Linked DNA regions of Spirosoma aureum. The protein of the gene in region 1 interacts with the protein of each later gene in a pairwise test. Links are inferred from orthologs where the notes say so. Each region holds a gene or a part of one and is shown in the gene's direction. Other genes may lie near its edges. The genes, in order: ligA and leuS.

Region 1 (16,297 bases):
AAATGACCACCGTTGCAAACAGCAGAATACTGATCCAGATCCAGACCGAATTTTGAAATACCTGCTGGAATCGCTCGCGCTGATAAAGCCACCAGAAGGCCATAATCGTACCCAGTCCGAACGAGTCCAGACAGGCAGGCATGGTTACGTAGCCAATAAACCACGGTAGCCGAGCCCGATAGAGCACATAACGCATGGCAACTGCCCCTACAATCATAAGCGTAGCGGTTAACGGAACCCACCGGCGCGGAACGAAAAAGAGCAGCAGGGGGAAAAACAAATAGAACTGCTCTTCCACCGCCAATGACCACAGGTGATCGACAGTGCCCATCCATACCGAATAATAGGCCATATAAAGGTTCGTAGCGTACAGAGCCAGCCAGCCAAACGTCTGGCGAACGGGGGGTTCGTTAACCGCATAGAGTACGAACAGGACCAGGTAGTAAATCGGGAAAATGCGAATGGTTCGGCGGATGTAAAAGATTTTGAGGTATTTACCCAAACCGCCGTTCGGTTTATCTTTCAATTTATCCTTACTCGACAGTAGAATTCGCGTAATCAGGAAGCCACTCAGCACAAAGAAAATCGTGACACCCAAAGCACCGAGCGGTAACTCGATGCGCCCGGCCATCCAGTGATCGAACAGTACCAGTGCGACAGCCAGAAACCGCACGCCATCTAATTGCCGAAGGTGATTCAGGGCCGGTCGGGCAGCGGTAGCGGTCATTGGCGCATTTGTTTGCATGACGTTGGTAATTGGGTAAATGTGGTCATTAGGTGACTGAAGATAGAGTAGAAGTCTATTGGTCCAGTTACCAGTTCTTCTTAATATCCTTCGGCTGACCGGCTGATGTGATAAGCTGATTGGTTGGATACACCTTACACTGATTGCTGGTCGAAATGGTTACGACAAATAATTGATAAGTACCGGCTTCCAGCGCACTTTGCCAGACATCGGCTTTAAATCCGGGCGTAAAGAGATTGCCGGGTAAAAAACGCGCCTTAAGAAGCGACCGTTGGTTCTGCCAGGCCGGAAATAAATACGATCGTTTGGGTGACCGAACCAGCAGATAACTGCCTGCATCGCGCCCGAATGTCTGATCTGAAGGTAAACCTGTTGCTTCGGTGGTACTAGTCTGAACAGCGTACCCATACGGAGCTTTGGTGATCGTTAACGGTATAATCGGCGCCTGTACGGAGTTAAACAGGGTTTTCAGGATTGGATCGTAAAACGCGCGTGCCGGATCGCTATAGTGCTGAGTAACAGGATCGAGTGCTGGAGTTGGGCGATTCGTGGTATAAGTCCAGTTAAACTGGTTCGTCGTTTGCCAGTGCCGAAACCAGATCGAATCGTCCAGAAAAGTAAGGTAGGCAAACCAGTTAAACAGAAAACTTCCGGCTAATCCACCAAATAAAACCCAATTCCGAACCCGCTGATTTATGGCAACGGCGATATAGACGTACAAAAGCGCCAATAACGTTAACGAATAGATTTTATAGCGGCTTGTGATGATCAGGTCGAGTCCAAAGCCGGTTCGGGTCCAGGCAACTACGGCTGCTGTTCCTAATATGAAAAGCGCACTCCCCCAAAAAAACAGTGCACCGGCTGGTATCCCAGCCCCGGAAATAGCAGGTCGTGAACTGAACAGTCCTCGGATTGTCCGACTGATTGCCAGACGATGGGTCAACAACTGCCAACCCATAATCCCGAATGTTGAAATGACCATTAAAGCACCCAGCAAGATACTGGCGCTAAGGGCCGATTTAACGGGTAATGCTTCGGCAGCAGCACCGATGAATGCCAGCCAGCCCTTAATTAAATCGACGGTTGAACCGCGTAATGGAGGATTGCCTTCTGGTTTTTCATAATCGGCGAAATAAAGTCCAAGTACAAGCAAGGCACTGAAAACCCAGATGGCTACCGGTAAGAATGCTCTTTTCTTTGGATAATTTCTGGATTTAAAGTCCGCTGGTTCGCTGGTGCGAAGTAACAGCAAAACCAGCCCAATTGGCCAGACCAGTAAGCCATTGCCACTAGTGAGCGTAGCCAGAATGGCTGAGGCTATTGCCCATCCCCAACGATTGCCGTATGTAATTCCATAAAATGCCAGCACAACCCAAAGCACGACAGAGAAGTTCTGCAGGGCTGCCATCCCCCAGAACATATTTTCCCAGTGAGAGAGGTTGAAAATCAGTAAGGCAACAGGAATGGCATACAAAACAGAGAGACTTTCGCGACGCAGAACGCCGATAAATACGACCAGCAAGCCTACTAAACTCAAATTTCCAATGGCCATCAGATGCCGGAAATTCAGCTTTCCAAATACCTGATAGTCGAGCAGGGCCACGAAGCGGTCAACGACAATCCGATGCTCGTTATGCTGCCGAAAAAGCTGGTATAGCTTACCCGAAATAGTTGTTTCCTGATCGAAATAATACAGGAATGCCCGGAGAGCGTGGTCGTCCCATTTGGGCACGTTAACGGCGTAATAACTCCAGACAGCCAGGAATAAAATAACTGGAATTGCCACACCCACACTACCCAATAACCGGCCGACCGACCGTGGTGGGGCCGATGTCAGGCGGGTTTTCGGGTTGTATTGTAAGGTTGGCAACGGGATTTTGATTTTAGGCGTACTTCATCCGGTTCGTTCTAAGATGCAGCATCCTAAACCGACTACTGTAAATTAGTTTAATTCGTAAACGAAGCCAACTGCCGGGCAATATTGGCTGGATCAAGGCCCGACAATTGCTGATGGTATTTTTGATCCCCATAAAGCCCATTCGGATAGCCCTGGGCTGACAAACTTACAAAATGACTTGGTGCTGCTCCGTCGGTCAGTAATTTAACCGAAAGCTGTTGGGCCAGTCCGCCAATGGAGACATGTTCTTCAACGACCAGCAATGGTTTTCCGGCCCAGCGATGCGCGAGGCCTGAAGGCAGATCGAGTGGCAGGTTGGTAGCCGTATAGACGTCAAACTGACCCACCAGCAACTCATCCTGCAAGGCTGTCAGTACATTGGCGGCAATCGGGCCTAGCGCAACTACATTTCCAATGGAAGCTTTGCTATGTACGATGTGTTTGAAGGTGCCGAGTTTTTCAGCTCCATCGGGGGTTTTAGGACCTGCACCCAGACGTAGATAGGCCGGTCGGCTTTCCGCAATAATCTGATCAAGCATCGGAGCAACCTCGTCAGCGAAGGCTGGAATGTATGTATTTACGTTCTGTAGACTGCTCAGACACGCCAGATCTTCTATCGCGTGATGGGTGCTGCCCATGATGCCATAACCATACCCGCCCCCATTCCCGACAATAAAAACGGGCATGTTGTGCAGGCAGACATCATTGCGAAATTGCTCCAGGCATCGATAAACGGCAAATGGGGCAATACTATAACAAAACACTTTATAGCCTTTGTAAGCCATTCCGGCTGCTACGCCGATCATATTTTGCTCAGCAACACCTGCGTTAATAAAACGGGGGCCTAAGGCTTCTACAACGTTTTCCAGGGCATTATAGCCTAAATCGCCGGTAATAAAAACCACTTTTTCGTCGTCACGCGCAATACGCTCGACAGCGGCTGAGAATTCGTTTCGCATACTATAAAATAACAGCGGACATTAGTTGCTTAGTAAAGCAGTGTTGTATCGGGATTGATTTCCATGTAGAATGAATCCTCCTGATCCAATTGCTTAATCAATGCTAATTGGTTCTCGAACAATGTGATTAACCGATCATTCGAAATATTACCTAAACAGACTCTGATTAACTTACGATGTGTCCTTTTCAAGAGAAAAGAGTTTCTGAAGTCAGTATCCTTAGTAATAACAATGTAATTATTCTGATCGGCCAACTGGCAAATCTCTCCATCAGGCGTAGAAGAACCCTTTGGCACCTGATTGACGTGAACTGATTCGGTTCCATAGGTTGCCAGATACTTAGATAGGCGAATGGATATGTGAACGTCACAGATAAACTTCATTAAGCAGCAGCTGGTATCTGACCTGATAAAAGAATTCGGGCATAATTCAGAGCAGCAATGATATCATCACGTTCCAGCTCAGGGTGATCCTCAAGAATGTTATCAATAGTCATTCCTGAGCCCAGAAGATCAAGAACTACTTCCACGGGCCATCGCATTCCCCTGATGCATGGCTTTCCATGACAGATAGTGGGATCAATTGTTATGCGATTGAGTAATGTCATATCAGTAATGTTGCTTACACAAATTTACTTACTTTTCCGTTGCTCAACCAGCGTACTGATTTCAGCCGCCGTTTTGTAGACCCGCTGGCCCTTACGAACCATTGTACGAATGAACTTCGGTCGTTTTTTCGTTTCCTCAAAAATCTTGCTGATGTATTCACCCAGAAACGAAATGCCCAGCAGATTGATCCCGCCGAAGAACATAACCAGAATGATAACGGTCGATATGCCCGCCGGGGTTTCAGGGAAAAATACGAATTTAGCCAATATCTGCCACAGAATACCCAGAACTGAAAGTCCCGTCAGTACAAATCCGGCGTAGGTCATTAACTCCAGTGGAGCAAAACTGAACGAGAAAATGGCTTTTTTTGCCCACCAGATGTTCTTCGTCCAGTTGTTGGTCGAGACGCCAAACATGCGCTCGGGCCTTACATAATCAACGCCGGTTTGTTTGAAACCCACCCAGGCCCGTAATCCGCGCAGAAACTGTTCGGTTTCGGGCAAATTGACCAGCTCACGAACTACCTTCCGATCGATCATCGAAAAGTCGCCTGCATCAACCGGAATATTGATATAGGCCGTTTTGCGGAACAAACGGTAAAACTGCTTGTAGAAGAAATGAACGTGAGGAGCCATTTCGCGTTGCACTCGAACGCCATAAACCACGTCGAAGCCCTGCTGCCATTTTTCGTAAAACTTCGGAATGACTTCGGGTGGGTCCTGTAAATCACCATCCATGAGCACCACCGAGTCGCCGGTAGCAATTTCCATTCCACTCAGGAAGGCCGATTGCGACCCAAAATTACGCGAGTGCTTAATGGCAATTACGTTCGGATCTTTGGCACAAATTACATCCAGTACTTCGTCGGTGTTGTCGGGTGAATTATCGTTGACGAAAATAATTTCGTAGCGCACCTTCATTTCATTGAAGGTTTTAACCAGCCGTTCATACATAAACGGAATGGCCTGCGCATCTTTATAACAGGCAATAATCGGCGAGATGACCGGATTGAGCGTTGGTGTGTTGAAGGCCGGAATTACCCGACTTTCGTAGTCATGCGAAATCTGCCAGTCGGCAGTTTGACGCAAACCGTCGCTAAGCGAAGTGGATGCTTTCCAGCCAAGATCAGTCTCAGCCGCTGTTGGATCGCCATACCAGTCAGCAAGATCCCAGTTGCGGTTGTTCATACTGCCCCAAACTGGTTCCAGCTTAAGGCTAAAGGTTTGCCGGGCTTCATCGACAAGCTCCCGCATGGTCGTTTTCTGACCCGTAGCAATGTTATACGACCGACCGCTTATGGCCTTATTGACCTGCAATGCAGCTTGAACAAAAGCGTCGACGCAGTCGTCTACATACACGAAATCGCGGCTAATATCGGGCGAAACCAGCGGAGGTAATTTGCCCTGGCGAACTTCTTCGATCAGTCGCGGAATGAGCCGGTCGGGCTCTTCCCAGCCACCATAGATCGAGTAAAGCCGTAAGTTAAGGGTGTTAAGATTGTGAACTTTGGCGTAATATTCGAGCGTATAAGCCGCTGATACTTTCGAAACGGCATAATGGCTGTTAGGTTCTACTGGATCAGTTTCTTTGGGAGCCGTGCAGTTAAATCCATACTCTGAACTACTTCCGGCATGGATATAAACCATGTCGGCCGAGCAGTTTTCCAGAATATTTACCGTACCCAATACATTGGTTTCGTACGTCAGTCCTACATTTTTCTGTTTACTGTAAGCGCCATAAGCCGCCAGATTAAAGATCGTTTTGGGTTTGATTTTTCCAAAGACGTCCTGTACGGAGGTATTTGACAGAATGTCGCAGTGAACAATATTTTCGGCCGGGACATCGAGCAGTTTTAGCCTCCAGGCTTTTGTTGCGTCGTGTGTAAGTGCGAAAACATCTTTACGTACGCGGAATAACTGTTCAAACAGATTCGCGCCAATGAAGCCACTGGCTCCGAAAACAACGATAGGGCCCTGCAGTCGGGCGATTTTTTCTGGTAGCAAAATGGGGGCAGACTGATTCATTCAGGCCGCAATATTACGGCAAAAGGGTGGATGTGTTGTATTGAAACGCAGTTTTATAGCCAACGGCAACGGAACCGGCCACTACTTCAGGCTACCTGAACGGACAAATACCGCTCAGTAACTTCTGCATGAGCCTGTTCATACTGAGCAGGTGTCATGGGTAGATAATGCCATTCGAGCCGGTTTTCCATGTAAGATACGCCTTTGCCTTTTACTGTTTTGGCAATCACAACTTTGGGTTTACCATTTGAAACAGCGGTCAGTTGATCGATGGTTGTCAGGATTGCCTGCACATCATGACCATCTACTTCAACCGTGTCAAATCCCATGGCAGCCCAGGTACGGATATCGGCGGTATCACCCAGCACATTGGCCGTTTGGTCGAATCCCTGCAAACCGTTTTTGTCAATCAGCACCACCAGATTATCCAGGCCACGCTGAACGGCGAAATGGGCGGCTTCCCAGGTTGTGCCTTCGTTGGTTTCACCATCAGACATCAGCACATACACCCGCGAATCTTCACCGAGTAACTTACTTGCCTGAGCAATGCCCGACCCAATGGGCAAACCGTGACCAAGCGAGCCTGTTGCGAACGGAATTCCATCGTGTTTATTAGGAGCCGGGTGAGCAGGGAGCGTTGTCCCGTTTTTGTAATAAGTTGCCAGAACCTCGTCGGAAATCTCGCCGAGGTGGTTCAGACAGGCATAAAGCGAGGCTGCGGCATGGCCTTTCGAAAGCAGAAACGAGTCCTGTTGGCGTTTACGCATGATTAATGCGGCAATCATCAGGTCTACACAGCTCAATGAACAGCCAATATGACCTGCGTGAGCCTGGTTGTAAAGACTCAGAATTTTTAGCCGAAGCTGGCCCTGAAGCGTTTGAAAGTCGGTGGCTTCTGTTGTCAATGTCGTAGTCGGTTGATTCAGGTATTTGCCTACTCGCCGTAGCGATAGGTAGAACCTTTGAAGTCAAAAATAGTAATTTTTTCGCCAGAACGCCCCTTAACTAATACTATACGGTCACGATCGTTCGGATCGATGCGTTGGATATAGGAGGCATCCTTAGGTAAATAAACGTTTACCAACTGGGCATCTAACAAGGCTACGGGCGAGTACGTTCGATCCATTTTCTCGGAAAAAATCTGCCTTTTTTTATTCGGATACAGAATCGTATCGCCTGGTGTATACAACTCTTTTAGTTTTTGAGCCGATGACCAATAAGGATTAGGAATACGGGCTTTGTCAAAATACGTGTATTTAGGCGCTTCGTCGGCGTAAATATCGACCAGAAGCTGAACGATATTGCCTGTCTGGATGAGCAACGCAATGGCAATCGGCAGGCTAAACCACCAACGGAGCGTGACTAGCTGGCGCAGGCCCATCGCTATCAGAATACAAACGTAAGGGAACGAAAATCCAGAGTAACGCTGCGTAATACCGAACGTATGCCCTGATCGCCAGGCCATAAACAACAGAAATAAGGTAGGCACAAAAGCCAGCAGCAGTAAAATCACAACCAGCCGTTTCTGGTCGGCATTCGTACGATCTACAACATACCGGCCAATTAAGTATACGAACGGCACAACAGCTGACAGTACGAGCAGGCGAAGCGGTTCGACGGAATAGAATGGAAGGCCCACCAGAAACAGGAACGGAACCACAGCATATACCCAGACCGGCGGCTTCGATACCGTTATGTACCGGTGAATAATAACCGTTGAAACCGCTCCTAACCCTAGCGCCAGTATCGAATTTCGAATACTGACCAGAACGGCAACCATGCCATTGGTAATGATAAACAGATCGGAAAAAATAGGTACAGCCCGAACGGCAATGTTAGGAATCGTAGCGGGCAGAATAATCCCGAAGCCAGATTTATACGGATTCGTGAGGGCAATGTTCTTGTAGAAACTGGCCTGATAGTTCAGGGTGAAGAATGTGTATTTTCCGCCACCGTAAATAAACCAAAGTGAAACCAGGCCTAATCCAATCGCGCTGGTTAGCCCCAATGTTATCCAGGCTCGTGAATTGCGCAGATATAAAAGTGCGTATAGGCCGTGGCAGAGAAAGACCGTCACGGTTAAATAATGGGATAGAACCGATGTTACGAATACCAGTCCGTAAGCAAGATAGAGGACGGATAACGATGGCGTTTTGCTGCCAGCTGGGGGGCTCGAACGTACCCGCTCCATGATCAGCAGGAACAGGTGAGTACCCAGTAACGTCAGGAAAAACGTCATGGAATAGTTACGGGCAATGTGGCTGTAGGCAACAAAAAACGGCTCAATGGCTGCAATGCCGGCACTAATAAGCGCCAGTGAGTCCGACCGGAAGTGCCGTCGGACAAACACAAAGAGAAGCCAGACGATCAGGGTGCTGAAGATGACGGAAGGCATTCTCAGGGAAGTATCACTCAACCCAAACACTTCCATCCAGAGCCAGAGCACACCATAATAGGCAGGGCTATTGCCAATATCGCCCCGGATGTTGGCTTCGATGAAGTCATTGAAAGTCTTCGGTTTCCAGAATTCGGCCGGAGTGAAATACGTTTTGCTGAAAACATCCTTCTGATTGAAGCCTTCAAGGCAAACGCCCTGGCTAATGAGCAGCGTCGATTTTTCGTCGAAATAAATACCGTATGTACCGACACGGTATAAACGAAGTGCCAATGCCAGTATAAGCAGGGCACTCAGTAAAACTAGCGTTGTACGCGATGATGGGGTGAACATTGCGGCAAAACTAGCGCAAAATCCCAGTTCTCACAGCTTGAGAATCGTGAATTCTACTCGCCGGTTCTGTTTGCGCTTCTCTTCGGTTTCGTTGCTGGCTATTGGTTTGCTGGGTCCCCAGGCCTTCGTCTGGATGCGGGCCTCCGCAATTCCTTTGCCTATCAGGTATTCTTTAACAACCCGGACCCGGTCGGCAGAAAGCTTCATATTTGGTTCCCAATCCCCCTGATTGTCAGTATGCCCTTCGATCAGAATTTCCATCGCTGGGTAGGTGGTCAGCATAGCGGCCATCCGGTCCAGCTCACTGTTAGCGCCCGGTAATAAGTTGAACTGACTCTGTTCAAACAGCACCTCGCGCATGGTTATTTTCTGGCCAGCCTCAATCTTAACCAGTATCAGATTCCGTTTGATATCACGGAATCGCTTGTCTTTACTGAGATCAAGGGTTTCAGTAGTTGGAAAATAACCTTCTTTGATGGCTTTAATCGTATAGATTTTCTGCGTGGGCAGAATCAGTTTGTATTCGCCCGTTTCGGGGTCATAATCGGCTTTTGCCGTTTCTTTGTTTTCGTCGGCCAGACCAGAAATTACTTCCGAAGCTACTGGTTTTCGGCTCTTTGAGTCAAGCACCTGACCCGATATGATGGCAACCGGATCGGGCTTGATGGCAGGATACAGTTTAAGCCGAAAAATATCATCTTCGCCCAAAGAACCCGCCCTTGAACTCAGATAGGCAAAATCGCCGGAAGCAGGAATGGTAAAATAACCGTCCCATTCTGGCGTGTTGATCCCTGACCCCAGATTTTCGGGCTCACTCCAATTGCTCCACGTATCATCGAGTCGGCGTGTTACAAAAATATCACCATTGCCATAGCCCGGATGACCGGCGGACGTAAAATAGAGTGTACGCCCATCGACCGCCAGAAAAGGCGAACTTTCGAAATCGGCTGTGTTCACAACGGGACCCAGTGAGACCGGTTCCGACCAGTTTTTGTCAGCCTGTTGCAGCGCAACGTACAAGTCGCGGTTTCCACGGGTATCTTTGCGCTGCACGGCCAGAATGATCGCCTTGCCGTCGGGAGAGACGCAGAACTCCAGCTGATTTTTTTCGTGCAGATTATAGTTGTTGGCAATTTTACATTCGACGGGCTGCGACCATCCTTGCCGGGTTTTTGTCGATCTGGAGATACCGAACGACAACCCTCCATCAGGACGGTATACATTGATGAGATAGGCCGTACGACCGTCGGGCGAGAGGCCGCTGATGGCATTATCGCCGGTATTATTGATGGGAGCACCAATATTTACCGCTTCACTCCAACCAGGTGGATTTCCCGAAGCGCCTGATTCCAGCGTGGAGAACCACACGTCTTGCCGGTCGGACCCGCCCATATTGGCTTTATTGAAATTTCGGGTAAAATAAAGTGTCCGGCCATCGGGTGCAATGACGGGAGCAACTTCCTGCCCTGGCGAATTGACCGTTTTTCCCAGATTTTCCTTTACTATTTCCTTGGGTATATCTTTCGATACATTTATGCCAACCGCAATTGGTTTCGTATCTTCTGAGATACCGATGGCATCAATCTGGTTTATGCCCGGCACGGTAGAACCATTGAGTACTACCTTTATCTGATCGCCCACAACCGCCGAATCTTTCAGCATAATCCGTAGTAATGGATCTTGGCGGGGAGCTGGATTGTTATTTTTATAAACCTGATGTTCTTTCTTTTGGCTGTCAATGATCAGCACCTGCACAACTGCGCCAGGATTCACATTTTCGCCAATAACGATTTGCCGGATCGTACTTGGCTTCTCAAAGGCAACCTGAATCCACTCATCGGCAGTGCCATCGGCACCCTTAGGTGCCCATGCCGAGGGGCTTTCACCAAGTTGGGGTAGTTTATTGGGTTTCCCCAAAGCCTGCGACGCTCGGTATTGTTCGCCACTCGTCTCTCCTTTCTTTTCGGACGAAAAGCCAACAACACGGCTAGCCCACAGAACCTGAGTTGCGTTCTGGCCCTGAGGTCCGGGCTGGTCGTTGGTACGTCGTTGTGGCTCGGTCGAACGAGGCCCGGCCGGTTGCGCTGGGCTGACCGCACCGGCCATCATTATCAATAAGCCTGATAAGATGCTCCAAACTCGCATAAACTATGAAAAGGTAAGCAGAACATCGTTCGTACGGAGGGTCTATTTCTGACGAACATCAACCCTTTAACTCGAAATTACTAATTTAGATTGTGTGTGGTAAGTTACGAAAACTTAATTGGTTAAAACCTTATAATCCCAGGGTTTGAGCGTAAGGGACATATCCTGTTTCAACTCCATTGGCTGGCGGCTGAATACCTCGGTATAGACGCCTTCGTACCCTTGTCCTGACAGGCGGAATGTTTGCGGTTTGCCGCTCAGATTTATCAAAACAGTTACCCGGTCGTTCTCATGTTGACGAGAAAAGGCGTAAATGGTCTCATCATGATCGGTCACAATTTTCTCGGCCATTCCTCCAGACGTGCCGTTCCAGAGAGCTCTGTTCCGGTGTTTAAGGGTCAGCAACGTTTTAAAGAAATCACTCTTGGCATAAGTACCCCACGAAATGGGGTCTTTTTCGAAGAAAGCCAGCCGTTTATTTAGATTGGATTCCATTCCATTATAAACCAAAGGCATTCCCTCCAGAGTGCTGCTCAGCACGATAAAGGCATCCGCCGATGGGCCAAATGATTCTGCCAGTGTACCATTATTTGTATTTTCGTCGTGATTCTGCGTAAATAGCATCTGATAATACCAGGCAGGGAATCTCTTTTGGTTACTGGCTCGCAGAGTATCAAGACTGCTAGCCGGAAGTTTTCCCTGGGCAATATTTTTCATCATCGCGAACATAGCCCAGCCGTAATTCATGTTGAAGCAGTTTTTAAACTGTTCCGGATCGTCTTCCCATTCAGCCAGCATGAATACAGTCTTGATTTTATCCAGTTCCGGGCGAAGCTGAGCCCAGAAATCATCGGGTACAAAACCGGCCACATCGCAGCGGTATCCATCGATATCACATTCCTTGATCCAGTACTGCATCGCATCGATCATGCCTTTACGCATATCCGGATTATCGTAATTCAGGTCAACAACGTCGGTCCAGTCGGTTGCTTTTCCGGTTTTTGGGTCAACGGGTGTTGTCATTTTTCCCTTTATGAGCGTGTACCAGTCTGGATGTTCTTTCACCCAGACATGATCCCAGCCCGTATGGTTAGGCACCCAGTCTAAGATCACCCGCAGACCAAGTGCATGAGCACGTTTTACCAATGATTTAAAATCGGCCAGTGAGCCGTATTCTGAATTCACGGCTTTGTAATCAGCAACGGCATAGGGACTGCCAAGGGTGCCTTTTTTGTTTTTCTGGCTAATTGGGTATATCGGCATCATCCAGACGATATCGACACCTAATTCTTTTAAGCGGGGAAGTTGTAATTCAATGGCTTTGAATGTGCCGGCGGCAGAAAACTGGCGGGGATTGACTTCGTAAATAGTAGCGTTTCTGGCCCAGTCGGGGGCAGGTGGAGCGACTACAGTTGTGGAATCAGTGGGATTGGAAGCTTCAGTTTGCGATTTTTTAGTTTCGCGGCAGGCCATTGTCAGCAACAGGGTGCTGAGTGAGATGGCCATGTATAATTTCTTCATAAGTACAATCGTGCGGTACGTGTCGGTTAAGTGTTACGGGTAGCCTGGGTTGATCAGGCTATGATGGGTTGATGTCCATCTTTTAATGTCCTGATGGCCTCTAATGGGTCAGGGGCTCCAAAAACCGAACTGCCAGCCACAAGTATATCAGCACCTGCTTCCAGTAAAGCCGGCGCATTTTTCTGGCTCACACCACCGTCAATTTCAATTAGTGCAGAGGAGCGGTTTGCAGCAAGTAATTGCTTTAGTTTTGCTACTTTTCGGATGGTATTGGGGATGAACGACTGCCCCCCGAAACCTGGGTTGACAGACATGATCAGCACAACATCGATTTGTTCCAACACATCTTCAAGGCCAGCAACGGGTGTGTGTGGATTGAGGGCTACTCCCGCCCGACACCCCATCTGCCGGATATGTGTAAGTGTCCGGTGAAGGTGGGTACAGGCTTCGTAATGGACATGAATCACCGATGCACCCCCTTCCGCAAAAGCATCAATGTAACGATCGGGTTGAGTAATCATTAGGTGTACATCCAGTGGCTTCTGGCAGTGCCTGCGAACAGCCTCCAGAATCGGAAAGCCAAACGAGATATTCGGAACAAACACACCGTCCATTACATCGAAATGTAAATAATCGGCTTCGCTGCGATTTATTAGTTCGAGGTCCCTTTGCAAATTAGCAAAGTCGGCGGCTAGTAGCGAAGGTGCAATGAAAGGCTTATTCATAGTTGTCCGGGAACAATAGAAAACCAATCGTTTGAAAAGAAAGGCTTATTCAACGGTTTTCGTAAACGGCTTACTTTTTTATCCTGTAAAACTAAGTTTTTTTGCTTGAACAAGGAAACAAACCCAATATTGGGTGTTCGTTTATTAGGATAATTTAGCAGTTGAGTAGTTGTATCCGTAGAGAATTTGGCTAATTGAGCCTGCTCAGTCGCAAAGAACAAATTATCCGGATAACCCAGTTACATCTATTGCCAAATTACCTTCTTTGCCAAATTGGATTAATCGTCAATTATAACGTATCGTATGACACCCCAGGAGCATATTGCTGAATTAACTGACCGTCTGAACTATTATAACCATCAATACTACCAGAATAGCGTTTCTGCAGTAGACGATTTTACGTTCGATCAATTGCTGGCCGAATTAGCTGCTCTGGAGACCCAGTACCCCGAATACCGTCGGCCAGATTCGCCAACCGCCCGCGTTGGTGGAACCATAAGCAAGGAGTTTTCGACGGTTTATCATCGGTTTCCAATGCTTTCGCTGGGGAACACCTATTCGGAAGAAGATCTTGTTGAATTCGATAATCGCATTCGGAAAGGCCTGAATGGGCGAGAGTACGACTATGTCTGCGAACTGAAATTTGACGGTGTGGCCCTAAGTATGACCTATGAGAATGGAGTTTTAGTGCAGGGCGCAACGCGGGGCGATGGAGTTCGGGGTGATGATATTACCAATAACATTCGCACCATCCGAACCGTACCCCTGCGCGTGCCACGAGGAGGGGGTGAAGGGCAGGGGAGGGTGGATGCTGACCATCCAGTACCTCCGGCTTTATTTGAAGTTCGGGGAGAAGGTTTTTTGCCACTGGCTGAGTTTGAGCGGATCAATAAAGAGCGCGAAGACATTGGGGAACCGTTGCTGGCCAACCCCCGAAATGCAGCCTCAGGTACGTTTAAACAGCAGGATTCAGCAGCTGTGGCCAAACGGCGACTGGACTGTTACCTGTATTCTTTTCTATCGGACTCGGACGTATTCAGAACGCATGAGGAAAGCCTGATTGCCATGAAAAATTGGGGATTCAATGTTTCCCAGACCTGGAGAAAGTGTGCCGATATTAAAGAGGTTATGCTCTATATCAATGAATGGGAAACCAAACGGTTCGACCTGCCATTGGGTACTGATGGGATCGTTATCAAAGTAAACCGATATGATCAGCAGCAGGAACTGGGCTTTACGGCCAAAAGTCCACGCTGGGCTATTGCCTTTAAATACAAAGCTTTAGCGGCCAGTACCGTACTAAATGGTATCCGGTATCAGGTGGGTCGAACGGGAGCCGTTACGCCCGTTGCGCTGTTAACCCCTGTATTGCTGGCCGGAACCATTGTGAAACGGGCATCCCTGCATAACGCCAACGAAATCGAGCGGTTAGGCGTCATGTTGAACGATACCGTTTTTGTAGAAAAGGGGGGCGAAATCATTCCAAAAATTACGGGTGTTGACCTAAATCGGCGTACCGATCAAAGCCACCCTATTGTTTACCCGACTACCTGTCCGGCCTGCAACACACCGTTGGTTCGGAAAGAGGGTGAAGCCAATTTTTATTGCCCCAATGAACAGGGGTGTCCTCCGCAGCGTCAGGCTCGATTTGAGCACTTTATCCAGCGTCGGGCCATGAATATTGAAAGTCTCGGCGAAGGGAAAATCGAATTACTTATCGATCGTGGACTGGTACAAACACCCGCTGACCTATACGCACTGACCTCTGCTGATTTACTGGGTATTGAAAAAGTGTTCGAAGATGAGGAAACCGGTAAGCGCCGGGTCGTTAGTTTCCGGGAAAAGACCGTTGAGAATATTCTGACAGCTATTGAACGCTCAAAAGCGCAGCCATTCAGGAATGTGCTGTTTGCCTTGGGAATTCGCTATGTGGGGAATACAACAGCAGAGAGGCTAGCCGATTATTTCGGCTCGATGGATGCCATTATGAACGCGAGCCAGGAAGCCCTGCTGGCCGTTCCGGATATGGGTCCACGCATTGCCGAGAGCGTTGTCGAGTGGTTTGCCAACGTCGGGAATCAGGGCTTTGTCAATCGATTACGGGCGGCAGGTTTGCAATTGGCTGGTGAGAAAAAAGAGGTCGAGCGTGAAGGCGACACGCTGGAAGGGAAGACATTTCTGTATACTGGCACATTTGCTAACTTCAGCCGGGAAGACCTTGAATCCCGAATTGCAGCCAATGGTGGGAAAGTGCTTAGTGGTATTTCCAAAAAGCTCAATTATCTCATCGTTGGCGAGAATGCCGGGCCGTCGAAAGTGGAGAAGGCGCAAAAACTCAACGTACCCATGATTAGTGAAGATGAGTTTCTGGCGATGCTGACAGTATAAATGCCATTGATAATGAATTTATTACTTTTGTAGATGCAGGTCTTTTACAAGGAATCGAACCTCAAACTGAAAGCCCTGAAACTAATAAACCCACCGAACTATAAGCTATGGAAACAACAACTAATTTTGAGGATATTCGCCAGATTCTACGCGAAGTGGCAGAAAATCAGAAAGAAACAGATCGAATAACGAGGCATAATGCCAAAATGATTGGCGATTTAGGGAACAAGTTTGGTTCGTTTACGGAAGGTATGGCGTTTCCATCAATGGAAAAAGTGCTTCGAAAACAGTTCGGAATAACAACCATTACCACCAATTATAAAACGGAATATGGGTCTGATTCGCTGGAGGTTGATGTGTTAGGTATCGCTAATGGAGATGTCAATACCGTTGTTTTAGTGGAGGTCAAAAGCCATCTGAAAGAACGTGATATTGAGCAGTTGCTTAAAAACCTGGATCGTTTTCGGCGGTTTCACCCCGAATATGCCCGTAAAAAATTATATGGTATTTTAGCCTGCGTGCAGGGGGCTAAAGAGGTAAAAGATAAAGCCATGGAT
Region 2 (13,610 bases), 1.4 Mb from region 1 along the record:
GGTAAAATACCCGCCCGGTCGATGGCGATGCGGGCAGCTGCGGCCCCCATCGTGGTAGTCGTTTCGCCATGTTTCTTGCGGTAATGGCGTTGCTCGATACCTGTTCGTCCCTGTATCCAGTCTTCAGAAACATTAACCAGCGGAGCCAGCTCAACATTGGGCACAACCCGATCCGGAACATAATAGCCTAAACCGGCAATTCTCGCATTTTTCATCATATGTATAAACAGACTGAGGGCACTTCTTCACCAGGAACAGCCAAAACGGTCAAAATTTGGTATCTTTGTGCATTCTTTCGCAGTTATTTTATCCGTTCATATGGATTACAATCACCGCCAGACCGAGCAGAAATGGCAACGGTTCTGGGACGATAACCATACCTACAAACCAGAAACTCATACGGCCCGTCCGAAGTACTACGTACTCGACATGTTTCCGTATCCATCGGGCGCAGGCCTGCACGTTGGGCACCCACTCGGCTACATTGCATCCGACATTGTGTCGCGCTATAAGCGGCTGAAGGGCTTTAATGTGCTGCATCCTATGGGTTTCGACTCGTTTGGTCTACCAGCCGAACAGTATGCCATCCAAACAGGGCAGCATCCGGCCTTAACGACTGAGCAGAACCTGACCCGCTATATCGAACAACTCAAAAACATCGGTTTCAGTTATGACTGGACCCGCGAAGTTCGCACCTCCGATCCGGCGTTCTATAAATGGACGCAGTGGATCTTCATGGAGTTGTTCCGCAGCTGGTACAATAAAGACACTGACCGGGCTGAACCGATTGAGACGCTCACAGATAAGTTTGCCACCAACGGCACAACTGATGTCCATGCGGTTTGTGATGATGATGTTCCGACATTCACGGCCGCCGAATGGAATGCCATGTCAACGCGGGAATCTTACGAGATAACCTTAAAATATCGCCTGACCTATCTGGCGGAAGCCGTTGTAAACTGGTGTCCGGCATTAGGTACCGTTCTGGCAAACGACGAAGTAAAAGACGGCGTTTCGGAGCGGGGTGGCTACCCGGTCGAGCAGAAGCTCATGCGCCAGTGGATGATGCGCATCACGGCCTACGCCGACCGACTCTTGACGGGTCTGGACACGATCGACTGGACCGAATCTCTGAAAGAACAGCAACGCAACTGGATTGGCAAATCAGTCGGAGCCAGTGTAAAATTCCCGATCAGCTCGAAACAGCGCATTGGTGGCGAAGAGGTGTCCGTGCCTTCATCCTACATTGAAGTTTTTACGACCCGTGTCGATACGATTTATGGCGTTTCGTTCATGGTACTGGCTCCTGAGCATGAACTGGTCGCCGACTTGACCACTCCCGAACAAAAGGAAGCCGTAAAAGCCTATATCGACGCGGCTAAACTCCGTTCCGAGCGCGACCGGATGGCTGATACAAAAGCCGTTACGGGTGTATTTACGGGCAGTTACTGCATAAATCCGCTTTCTGGTGAAGAAGTCCCGATCTATCTGGCCGATTACGTTTTAGCGGGTTATGGCACCGGTGCAGTCATGGCCGTTCCGTCGGGCGATCAGCGCGACTGGAATTTTGCCACCCATTTCGGTTTGCCGATTATACCGATTCTGGATGCCCAGAAGGATATCGACCAACAGGCTGATAACACAAAAGAAGGTCACTACATCAACTCAGGGATCATTAACGGACTGACCTATAAAGAAGCCACTACCTTGCTGGTTAGTTGGCTGGAAGAACGAGGATTAGGCCGTGGAAAGATCAACTACCGGATGCGCGATGCGGTATTCAGCCGTCAGCGTTACTGGGGTGAACCCGTTCCTGTATACTTCAAGGATGGCGGTTCGACAGGTCGATTACCCTATCTGATCGACGAAAGCGATTTGCCGCTGGAGTTGCCTGCCGTTGATAAATATCTACCTACCGAAACAGGTGAACCACCGCTGGGCCGCGCCGAAGGCTGGAAATACAAGGGCGAGTATGACTATGAGTTGAGCACGATGCCGGGCTGGGCGGGCTCGTCCTGGTACTGGTATCGCTACATGGACCCGCAGAACGATTCGGTTTTCGCGAGCAAAGAAGCCATTGACTACTGGCAGAACGTGGATCTTTACATCGGGGGAACCGAACACGCGACAGGCCACTTGCTTTACAGCCGTTTCTGGAACAAATTCCTGAAAGACCGTGGCAATGTCCCTCAGGAAGAGCCATTTCGGAAACTGATCAATCAGGGCATGATTCAGGGACGGTCAAACTTTGTGTATCGCCTGAAAGGTACGGGAGTCGAAGGGTCTTCGCCCGTTTTCATTTCGCTGGGTCAGGTTGGTAATCGTGAGGTTACTCCTTTACACGTCGATGTCAATATCGTTGAAAACGATGTGCTCGACATTGACGCATTCAGAAAATCCCGCCCGGATTTGACTGAAAACGCGGAGTTCATTCTGGAAGAAGATGGTCGCTATATCGTTGGCGCAGAGGTTGAAAAGATGTCGAAGTCGAAGTTCAACGTCGTCAATCCCGATATGATCGTGGAGAAATACGGTGCTGACGTCTTGCGGTTATACGAAATGTTCCTCGGTCCGCTTGAGCAGGCTAAACCCTGGAATACCAACGGTATTGATGGTGTATATCGCTTCATCCGTAAGTTCTGGCGACTATTCTACAAAGACAACGCTACCGGCGAAAGTCAATGGATTGTCACCGATGAGCAGCCGACACCCGCTGAGTTAAAAATTCTGCACAAGACGATTCAGAAAGCGGAAAGCGATATAGATGCGTATTCGTTCAACACGTCGGTCAGTTCGTTTATGATCTGCGTGAATGAGCTGGCCACGTTAAATTGCCACAAACGCGCCATTTTGCAGGATCTGGTGTTGATTCTGTCGCCATATGCTCCACACATTACGGAGGAGTTGTGGGCCGCCCTTGGCAATGAACCCGGAACCATCTCCAAAGCAACATTCCCAACGTTCAACCCGAATTATCTGGTTGAGGATGCGTTCGAATACCCGATCCAGATCAACGGCAAAGTTCGGACTACGATCAGTTTCGCCATCGACCGCGCCCCGACCGAAATCGAACGCGAAGTGCTGGCCGACGAAATCGTCCAGAAATGGCTGGAGGGAAAATCGCCGAAGAAAGTCGTTGTCGTACCAAAACGAATTGTGAATGTGGTCATTTAACTCCTAATTCACAGTGTCATTGAAAAGAATAAAGCCGGCAGCATGTCGGCTTTATTCTTTTCGTATTCCTTTACTTAACCTGACTATGCCTACCTCTACGACCCGCCAGCCCCTTGTGGTGCTGCTACTCTTCTTTTTATCTGGTTTTGCGGCTCTGCTGTATCAGGTAGTCTGGCAGCGCCTGCTGGTATTCTATACAGGTTCCGATACGGTCAGCATCAGTCTGATTGTATCGGCCTTTATGACGGGCTTAGGAATTGGCTACCTGGTTGGCGGATCGCTGGCAGATCGGTCGTCGCCGAAGCAGAATCTGCGTTTTTTTGTAGGAGCTGAGCTGGGCATTATGTTTTTTGCCCTTTTCAGCAAAACAATTCTCTACGACGTTCTTTATCAGTCCAATAATTTACCAACGGATCAGCCATTGGCCGTGTATGCCATTGTATTTAGTATTGTCCTGTTCCCTACTTTTTTAATGGGCGTATCCTTACCTGTCTTGTCGCGCGCCTTTCAATTCGGCGATATGGAGCAGCAGTCGCGATACATCAGTATGTTGTATTTTATCAATACGCTCGGAGCCGCTGTAGGTGCTTTTGTTACCGGTTTTTTGCTGGTTCGCCGAATTGGCTTCGATAACGCCATCTGGGTTGGTGCCCTAATGAATGGTTTCTGTGTAATTGGTGCATGGAGCATGGGGCGCTGGTCAGAAATCTCAAATAAAGCATCGAAGAGACACAGCGAGTTCGGGGAATCGATGCTGAAAAACATCGATTTGCAACCAACTCCCTTCCGTCTAACGCGTACGCTTGTGGTTTGGTCAGTTCAGTATGCTTTATCAGGCTTTGCGGCTCTTTCGCTGGAGCTTATCTGGTTCCGTATACTGGAAACATTGATTAAATCCGTGTCACTAACGTTCGCCATGCTTCTTGCCGTTTACCTTGGCTCTTTAGCCATTGGCACAGCAGTAGGTACCTGGCTCGTGCGCCGACCTGTGTATCAGTCAACCGCCCGCCGGGAACGAACCTTTCTGGTTGCTCAGGTGCTACTCTACTGTTATACAGCCCTGTCGGCAGGTGTGTTTGTCATTGCCATCAGTCGACTATCCGGTCTACAATTTCTTTGGGATTATTTTAACAGTGGTGAACCTGTTTTAAGCCCCCGTTTCAGCCTGTTTACATATGGGGCTGTGCCTCTGTTTTTATTGGGTCTTCCTACCTTCCTGATGGGCTTGAGTTTTTCCTTATCACAGTCGTTGATTCAGGACAATTACACCGAGGTGGGTCGAAAGGTGGGCTGGTTGCAGTTTATTAACATCGTGGGTTCAGCTTTAGGGGCGTGGGCAGTTACCTGGATCGGTTTTTCCTATATCGGTACAGCAACGCTATTAAAAAGTATTGCCGCACTAAGTATTGGTTATATGGTTATTTTACTCCTCCGTCGGCATTGGTCTGTACTGACTACGATGATGGCTGGGGCATTATCTCTAGCAGCGATGCTAAGTATTCCCGACAACGCCCGATTCTGGCAGCTACTTAATGGAGTGACGAAATCAGAGCTTTTTGTTTTTGATGAAAACGAATCAGCAGTATCAGTTATCAAAATAGGACCCGATCAACGAACAGGCACTGTATTTGTAAATGGCCTTGGGCAAAGTGGCCTCCCATATCATATTGATGCTGTTCATACGCTTCTGGGCGCATTACCCGTAATGGTTCATCCCAATCCGAAGCAGGTTGCCGTAATTGGACTGGGCTCGGGTGGAACGGTCAATGGAATTGCCGGACGATCGGAAACGAACCGGATCGATTGCTTTGAGATCGCATCGAATCAGGCGCTGGTATTAGCCAATTATGCCGACCGCGTTGGCGATACTACTGTGAATAGGGTGTTGAGTGATCCACGACTGCATTTGATTTTCCGTGACGGGCGCTATGCCATTCGCAACAGTAAAACTCGGTATGATGTTATCGAAGCAGATGCGCTCCGTCCCCTTTCAGCCTATTCCGGTAACATCTACTCAAAAGAATATTTTGAACTGATTCGGGAACGACTTAAGCCAGGCGGGATTGCCGTTACCTGGTGTCCTACAGCCCGTGTGCTGCATACTTTTCGGGCAGTTTTCCCCTATGTTGCTTATTGCGACAAACTGGTTTTGCTCGGAAGCAATCAGCCTATTTCTCTAGATTGGCCAGTCATTGAACAACGGGCGAAGACCCCCTTCAGCCAGCAACATTTTGCCCGATCTGGAATCGATATCTGGCCACTATTGAATCATTACCGATTGGAAATGCGCCTGTTGCCAAAGGTTACCGGGCTGCAACTTGAAATCAATACCGACCTTTTCCCCAGAGATGAATACAGCATCCGGGTTCAGGACAGGGCAAGCTTTTAATAGCCTGGAATTCCCCGCAGGGCTTAGTCATGCCGTTCGTCTGGATGTGAGAAAAACATGCCAAAGCCCTGTGAGATAAAATTAAACTGATGTCCGTTACTTTATACTCGACACGGCCTGCTGAGAAGCCAGTGCTTCACGTACCTTTGCCGCAATTTCGACCGAGTGTCGACGCGCCTGATGATCAAAAATTGGAACCGAAATGATCAATTCATCCGCTTTGGTCTGTTCAATCAGGTTGGCCAGTCCGCGCTGAACAGTTTCGGGTGAACCGACTGCTGAGCAGCTAAGTACCTGTTCGATTCCCGCCAGTTCATAATCTGGCCAGAGAGCAGTCAGGTCATCGACGGGAGGTTGCATCTGGCGGGCTTTTCCGCGACGAATGTGCAGAAACTGTTGTTGAACCGATGTAAACAGGCGTTCTGCTTCCTGATCCGTATCAGCCGCGACCACATTTACTGCGACCATTGCGTAGGGTTCTTTCAGGTACTCAGATGGTTTAAACCGCGACCGATAAACTTCCAGCGCCCGCATGAGCTGCGTTGGGGAGAAATGGGAAGCAAACGCATAGGGCAATCCAAGCATGGCGGCCAGTTGTGCCCCAAATAAGCTCGAACCCAAAATCCAGACAGGAATAGCGAGCCCTACACCCGGTATAGCCTGCACAAACTGATTCGACTCATCGGGCTGAAAATAGTGCATCAGTTCAACAACATCCTGCGGAAACGTATCGACATCGGTAGCCTCCCGGCGGAGCGCCCTGGCAGTTACCTGATCGGCACCAGGTGCACGGCCTAATCCGAGATCGATCCGACCCGGATAAAGGGACTCCAGCGTACCAAACTGCTCGGCTATCACCAGGGGTGAATGATTAGGTAACATAATACCGCCCGCTCCTACCCGGATCGTTGTTGTACCACCGGCGATATAACCGATAACAACCGAAGTAGCCGCGCTGGCTATCCCCGGCATATTGTGGTGTTCGGCGACCCAGTAGCGATTAAAGCCCAACTGTTCGGCATGCCGGGCGAGGTCCAGTGAATTATGCAAAGCCTGCGATGCGGTGCTACCGGCAACAATGGGTGAAAGATCCAGAATTGAAAAGGGAATCATACTTCGTTGATGTAATCTGGGCTTTCGCCCGAAGCCGTGCCACGGTTTGTGTATGAAATTTAGTTAACCGTGGCACGGCTTCGGGCGAAAACCCTGGTTATTAATTCATTAAAAGAATAGCCCATGAAAATGGAGATGGTCAATTCTTGCTGTTAAATAGACCTGGCGTTGCGTAGCAACCGGAAACGGTTATGAATTGTGGCTTGGGGACTCTATTTTCACGGCGTTTACAGGGTCAGATACCACCCATTATTATTCAGTCAATCGGCAAATCACTGCTTCAGCAACAATACGACTTATCAGAACGGTTCCTTGGAGTATATAGTGACATAACGCTTTCCGGGAATTCCTGCTGCTTTTTTTTAATACGCATGACGACAAAATACATCTTACTCTTTGGCTTAGGATTCAGCCTGGCTACCTGTTCACCAGCCACTTACACTAAAATTCCAACGGGTGGTGGCCCAACGTTTTTCAGCTATAAATCCAACAACGGTCCGGCAAAAATTTCGGCCCACCGGGGCGGAGGTGATCTGAAAGGCTACCCCGAAAACTGCATTGAATCGTTTGCGTTTCTGGCTAAAAAGTTACCCGTCATTATTGAATGCGATATTGACCTGACCAAAGACAGCGTTATGGTGATGATGCATGATGCCACGCTCGACCGCACAACGACCGGTACAGGCAAACTGATCGACAAAACCTACGCCGAGCTAGCCCAGTATCGACTGGAAGACAACTTGGGGAACGCAACGCCATACAAAATTCCTACGCTGGAAGAAGTACTCAATTGGGGAAAAGGGAAGGTTGCGTTTACGCTCGATGTCAAACGCAATGTGTCCTTTGAAAAGGTCATAAATATGGTTCGCAAAACCGGGATGGCCGATTATGCGGCTGTAATCACCTACAATGCCCAGGATGCGGCCAGGCTCAATAAGCTCGATCCGAATTTAATGATTTCGGTCACGATCCGGAATCACGCAGAATATGATCGGCTTCATGAACTGGGTATTCCTGACAATCGGATGGTTGCCTTCGTTGGCGTTAAAGAACCTGAACTTGAGCTGTATCAATTTCTGCATCAAAAAGGTATAGCCTGCATTCTGGGCACCCTCGGAAACCTGGACAAACAGGCTGCGGCCAAAGGTGATCAGGCCTATAAAAAATTCGCCGAAAACGGGGCCGACATTATGTCTACAGATCGGCCACTGGAAGTTTGGCAAGCCGTGAAATGAACAGCTAAACCAATCAAAACTGCTGGCAACGGCGTTGTCGTTTGAGGTTGCGATTCTTGCCACCAAACTGAAAAAGGGAATCAAAGCCATACCAGATGCTTATTTCGTGGGCTCCACCTGTCGCATACCGCATGGATGACAGAGTCACATCATAACTGTACTGAACCATCAGTTGATCGAACTGAAAGGCGATGATACCTACCAGCGCGTCGCTCTGAAAGGTTGTTTGCCCTATTTTTCGAAGCGGAATGCCCCTATACCAGAGTCCCAGCATCAAGGGTGAATAAATGAGGTTCAGCCCAACATCCAATTGCAGATTGTTTCCCTGTTGGCGCAGATAACCTGTCAGGCCAATGGATTGGTCTCGGTTTTGCTGATGCGCGTATCCTTTATTCCAGACCCGCCCCTCAAATGGCAATTTGATACCGGCCATACCACTAATTCGCTGACCCAGCCAATCGCCCCGAAGCTGCGAGCGTCCAATGTGATTGACCGTAAGCCCGGCCCAGTACGATGCCAGATTATCGCCAAGTTCGTGTTCAAACAGGAGGCCACCCGTAAAATCGACACTTTTCCGCGTAAACGTCCCCTGCGATAACGGGTCATTACTCACTTGATTAACCAGCCCTCCCAATGCATACTGATCGGCAAACGACATACCACCCGGATTGATCTGGTTACCAATGTAAGCGGCCTGTAACCCAAAAATCAGTCGGGCTTCCCGATCAGAATCCTGCATCAGTGGCACCATATACGATGCCTGACCGCTAACCTGGGTGGTTTGAAAAGCACTCCCCTGCCAATCACCGATAAGTTGAACACCAGCCCCCAGTCGGTGGTCTTCATCGTAGGAGTCGAACGAAAAAGCTGCGGTATGGTAGCTGGCTGGTAAGGCAGGCCACTGGCTTCGGTAATTGGCAATCAGTCGGGCAGATCCGGCACCGCCCGCAAACGCAGGATTGTGATAAATCGGGTTGGCGTAAAACTGGGAGAATTGAGGGTCCTGGGCATAACTTAGTATTGACCAGCAGACCAGCAAAGCGCTTAATACAACGTTTCGGAGGAATAGGGGCATGTTACCTTTACGAATTGGAGTGGATTAACAAAGAAACGTCCGAAAAGTAGTTTCACCAACAAATTGACCCACTATTGCCAGCGAGTTGAGTAAACGTTACTATATTGCCAGCATCCACTCCTTATTCAAAAATGCGAACCTCAACACTTCGTCTATTAATCAGCCATTTAGTGCTGATTATGCTTCTACCGGCTATTTCTGCATTGGGTCAGATCGGGCCATCGATTAAACCGAAAGATGGCCGCTACGACATCTGCCTGAAAGAAGGTCAGACCAAAGTTACAGTTACAATTCTCCTCGATGTTCCGGCAGGGGCCACCTGTACCCTCAACAACTTTAAGATCGAATGGGACGATGGCAAAGTCGATCAGATCGTTTATGATCCGAATAAACTGGAGCTATCGCATGAGTACGATGTTAAAGATTTCGTTGAACGATGCTCGAATGACGACGACAAAACCATAAAATTTAAGCAGACCGATAATTGCGGCTCGGGAAATCCAGCCAACAACAGTTTCGACATTACCTTCCGAAATACGCCACGGCCCAAATTTACAGCCTCACCCATTTGTGCTGGTCAACAAATTACCCTCCAGAACCAGACTTGTCCACTCAGCAGTCAGAACACTTACTCCTGGACTTTTGGTGACCAGGGTCTACCCAGTTCCAGCAACAGCCACACCTATGCCAACAAAGGCACATATACGGCAACGTTAAGTGTATCGGGTGTTTGTGGAACCAGCGGCCCTTATTCTGCACCGATAGAGGTCCTGGAAAAAGCAAAAGCGGCTATTGCCGATTCAGGAGCTGTCAAAATGAGTAACGATACGGCATTCGTTTGCCTGACCAGCGGAGCAATCCTGCGCTTCGATGGGACAAATTCTACCGGAGCTACCAGCTATAACTGGAACATTCCGGGATCAGTTACTTATCTGGATAAAACCAACGGCAATTCCCCTAAGCCTAAGGTACAGTTTACCAGAGCGGGCGATTATACAGTAACGCTTAGTGTGGATAATCCATGTCGTATTCCAAGTCAGATCAAACTTGTTGTGCGGGTGTTGGACTTACCAAGTCCCACGCTAAAATCGCAGCCCAATGTTTGTGAACCCTTCACTTATACCGTCGCAAATCCTATTTCCGGCGCTACTTACACGCTCAATGGGCAGCCTTTTGACCCCATTGTAGGCGTCCCATTAGCACTCACGTCAACGCCCTATGTTGTTTCGGCCTCCACAGCAAATCTCTGTGGTTCCCGGCCTGTTTCAATTACATTTTTTGTCAACAAACCCAGCGATGTTAAGATAACCTCGTTACCAAAATCATCTACCGTCTGTGCAAACAGTAATCCGATAAAGCTAAAGGCGGATCAACCCGGTGGAACCTGGACCCTGAAAAATACCATATCGGGCATACAACTTAATGCAAGGGCAGGCGATACAACGCTGATCGTTGGCGGTAGCGGCACGGTCCAGCTCGAATATTCACTTGGTCAGGGCGCCTGCCGCGTAACTGACCAGGTTGAGGTGACAGTTTCGGGCGTTGGCGTTTCGGCCAGTAACATTACAGCCTGCGCCAGCGAAGGGCGAGTCAAGCTATCGGGTAGCCCGGCGGGAGGAACCTGGACAACGACTGATTGCTCGGGTTGTATACGGAACGATTCGCTCATATTAGGCGGCCTGACGAGCAACCTGCTGCGATTTACGTATCAGGTAAGCAATGCGGGTGGCTGTCAGGCTTCAGCTAATTTTACGGTTACAGTGGGACAACCCAAGGCCGCGTTTTCAATCACTGGTCAATGCAGCGATAAACCGGTCACTGTCAATAACACCTCAACAGGAGCCGACACCTATGAGTGGATCGTCAATAGTATGACCATCGCAACTGGTCGGCAACCAGCATTAACCTTACCGGCTGGTCCTCAAACGGTAACCTTGCGGGTTAAATCCGGGGGTTGCCAGAACGAATCCCAGCAGGTCGTAACCCTAACGGCTCCCCCTCCTACCGTGATCCTCACCCCAAATAATCCAGCGGGCTGCGCGCCCCTGGCCGTTACGTTCGCTGTCAATGGAACTGCTCAGGCCGGTGTTACCTACCGCTGGAATTATGGCGACGGCGTGACCGCCACTGATTTCACCGCCACAGGTCATACCTACCAGAACGCGGGGCAAACGACCCGAACCTACACGGCAACTTTAACAGCAGCTAACGGATGCGGTTCGCAAACCGCGACCGCCGGTCTTACCGTTCGACCACTTGCCTTTGCGGAAATTGGCGTCGATTCGACCAATGTTCGCTGCACACCCGCAACCATCCGTTTCTCGAACCGCTCCGTTGGCCAGGGACAAACCAGCCTGTGGGATTTTGGGGATGGTTCTTCCCGCCAAACCACGCAGGATACTATTTTGCACCTCTTCTCGGCCCGCGATTCTGCCCGAACCTTTCGGGTGAGCCTTATTGTCCAGAACAGTTGTGGCCGCGATACGGATGCCGTTTCGATTCGGGTTTATCCGAGTCTTGTGCGCCCCCTGTTTAACCTGTCGAATGCTCGCCCGTGTGCGGGAGAAGCGATTCAGTTTACGGATGCAACCGTTCCGCGCCCAACGTCCTGGGTATGGCGGTTCAGCGATGGAACCACAGAAACAAGCCCGAATCCCCAACATCGTTTCCCCGAAGCAAATAAAACCTATACGATCACCCTGATCGCGTATACACCCTGCGGTTATGATTCCCTACGTCGAACCATCCAGACAACAACTCCTCCACCGGCGAGTTTCGCCCTGGCAGCTCCGTATGTGTGCCGTGGTCTGTCGGTCGCTTTCACGAATAAAAGCAATCCGGCGAATCGGTTCCGCTGGAATTTTGGCGATGGCTCCCCCATCGATTCCGTCAACTTTTCCCCTAAGCACACGTTTTCCGGAACACAAACCAATTACAACGTTACGCTAACTGTTATAGGCGCTACACCCGGTTGTTCCTCTACATTAGCCCAACCAGTCAGTGTTCGGGATGCGCCAAAACCCGATTTTAGCATTGAAGGCGGAGCCGATGTATGTACACCTGGCCCTGTTCGGCTTATTAGCACCGACCCCAATGCCACGCAATTCCGCTGGCAACTCAGTAATGGTCAGGTCCTGACAACACCCAAACCAGAGTTGGCGCTACCACCAGGCCGCTATGATGTCAAATTGACCGTCAGCTACGATCAGGGTGTTTGTGCCGATTCAAGCAGTCGCCCGGACGCCATAAATGTACTGCCCTGCGAAGTTGTGGCACCCGAAGCGTTTACCCCCAATTCGGATGGAATTGGCGATACCTGGACACTCTTCGGCGACACGGGCGTAACGCGTATTGTACGACTGCGCATCTGGAATCGATGGGGCGAAATTATTTTCGACGCCAGTGATATTCCCCTAAACAGCAGTAATCCAGGAGAATGTTGGGACGGAACGAATCGGGGGGTTCGGATGCCAACGGGACAATACCCTTACGAAGCCGATGTTATCCTCCGGGGGGAAAATCACCAAAAACGAGTAGGCAGCATTGCACTGATACGCTGAGCCTTATACGAAATTTGTCAGTAATTTGTATTTACACATCTCATTACAGTATCTTTGTACCCTCGCACTTCGTTAAACTAAAGCGGCACTTTATTGTGCCGCTTTTCATAAATACACAAATCTATTTATTCGATAGAATTTAAGCACTATGAATAGTCAGGACGAGACCGAACTGGCATCAACCGGAGCAACCGTCGCACCGACCGCACTTCCATTTGATCTAAACGGCTTAAAAATCAACTTACAGGGCAACCTGAATCAGACTGAAGCCCAAGCTATTGCGCTTCGGGCTGCTTTTCCTGACGCAGAGATCATAACCACGACCGATTCTCCTCCCCGATTTAAGCAACCATTACTTCGACGTCGCACCCGCACCGAAATTGCGATCTACGTTTTCGCAGCACTCGCTCTGATGATCGTTGGTCATTTGCTCTTCAGCTATTTTACGCTGGACCGTTTGACGTTGCTTGCCAATGATATCGACCTTACTCCCGACATTTTCTATTTTATACTGGCGGGTTTTGTAGCCCAAATGATTGATGGGGCGCTGGGTATGGCCTACGGCGTGACGGCCACCACTTTTCTAACCAGCGTAGGAATCAGTCCGGTTTTTGCAACAGCCAGTGTACACAGCTCTGAAATTTTCACCTCGGGTGTTTCGGGCTATATGCACCTGAAATTTGGCAACGTAAATAGTCGGTTGTTTAAAATTGTGCTCATTCCAGGTGTCATTGGAGCAGCGCTCGGAGCTTTTCTGATCACCAAACTGGCTGACCTGGAAGTAGTGTCCAAGTATCTCTCTCCTGCAATTTCAGTCTATACCGCCATTTTAGGTATTCTTATTCTCCAAAAAGCCCTTGTCAAACGGACGAAGAAAAAACCGGTTCGTCAAATTGGGCTGCTGGCCTGGTTTGGTGGTTTTGTCGACGCCATTGGTGGAGGAGGCTGGGGGCCAATTGTGAACACAACGCTGATTGCTTCGGGACGACACCCTCGGTATACCATCGGCTCAGTCAACCTGGCCGAGTTTTTTGTGTCCTTTGCCTCATCAGTCGTATTTGCAC

The links.
Region 2: the proteins of ligA (region 1) and leuS interact in binary tests that used the Escherichia coli proteins (3 or more experiments, as listed by UniProt). The link is inferred for Spirosoma aureum from one-to-one orthologs.

The regions. Positions count from the first base shown.
Region 1 is NZ_CP050063.1:6,513,965-6,530,261, reverse strand. What follows is about bases 13,301-16,197. They hold ligA (NAD-dependent DNA ligase LigA), read left to right. Parts: upstream 13,301-13,655; coding sequence 13,656-15,740; downstream 15,741-16,197. Other genes in these bases: G8759_RS25940 (DUF3782 domain-containing protein), read left to right, coding at 15,848-16,197; rpe (ribulose-phosphate 3-epimerase), read right to left, coding at 13,301-13,352. Also shown: G8759_RS26000 (acyltransferase family protein), read right to left, coding at 1-745; G8759_RS25995 (glucosyltransferase domain-containing protein), read right to left, coding at 813-2,615; G8759_RS25990 (transketolase family protein), read right to left, coding at 2,693-3,601; G8759_RS25985 (DUF5615 family PIN-like protein), read right to left, coding at 3,631-3,984; G8759_RS25980 (DUF433 domain-containing protein), read right to left, coding at 3,984-4,208; G8759_RS25975 (NAD-dependent epimerase/dehydratase family protein), read right to left, coding at 4,233-6,233; G8759_RS25970 (transketolase), read right to left, coding at 6,320-7,138; G8759_RS25965 (glycosyltransferase family 39 protein), read right to left, coding at 7,168-8,961; G8759_RS25960 (OmpA family protein), read right to left, coding at 8,992-11,106; G8759_RS25955 (alpha-amylase family glycosyl hydrolase), read right to left, coding at 11,221-12,627; more of rpe, read right to left, coding at 12,681-13,300; more of G8759_RS25940, read left to right, coding at 16,198-16,297. UniProt on the Escherichia coli protein: DNA ligase that catalyzes the formation of phosphodiester linkages between 5'-phosphoryl and 3'-hydroxyl groups in double-stranded DNA using NAD as a coenzyme and as the energy source for the reaction.
Region 2 is NZ_CP050063.1:5,122,648-5,136,257, forward strand. The notes cover bases 1-3,374. They hold leuS (leucine--tRNA ligase), read left to right. Parts: upstream 1-318; coding sequence 319-3,174; downstream 3,175-3,374. Other genes in these bases: G8759_RS20445 (3-oxoacyl-ACP synthase III family protein), read right to left, coding at 1-215; G8759_RS20455 (fused MFS/spermidine synthase), read left to right, coding at 3,260-3,374. Outside these bases: more of G8759_RS20455, read left to right, coding at 3,375-5,563; G8759_RS20460 (LLM class flavin-dependent oxidoreductase), read right to left, coding at 5,660-6,676; G8759_RS20465 (glycerophosphodiester phosphodiesterase family protein), read left to right, coding at 7,048-7,911; G8759_RS20470 (PorP/SprF family type IX secretion system membrane protein), read right to left, coding at 7,925-8,986; G8759_RS20475 (PKD domain-containing protein), read left to right, coding at 9,118-12,546; G8759_RS20480 (sulfite exporter TauE/SafE family protein), read left to right, coding at 12,695-13,610.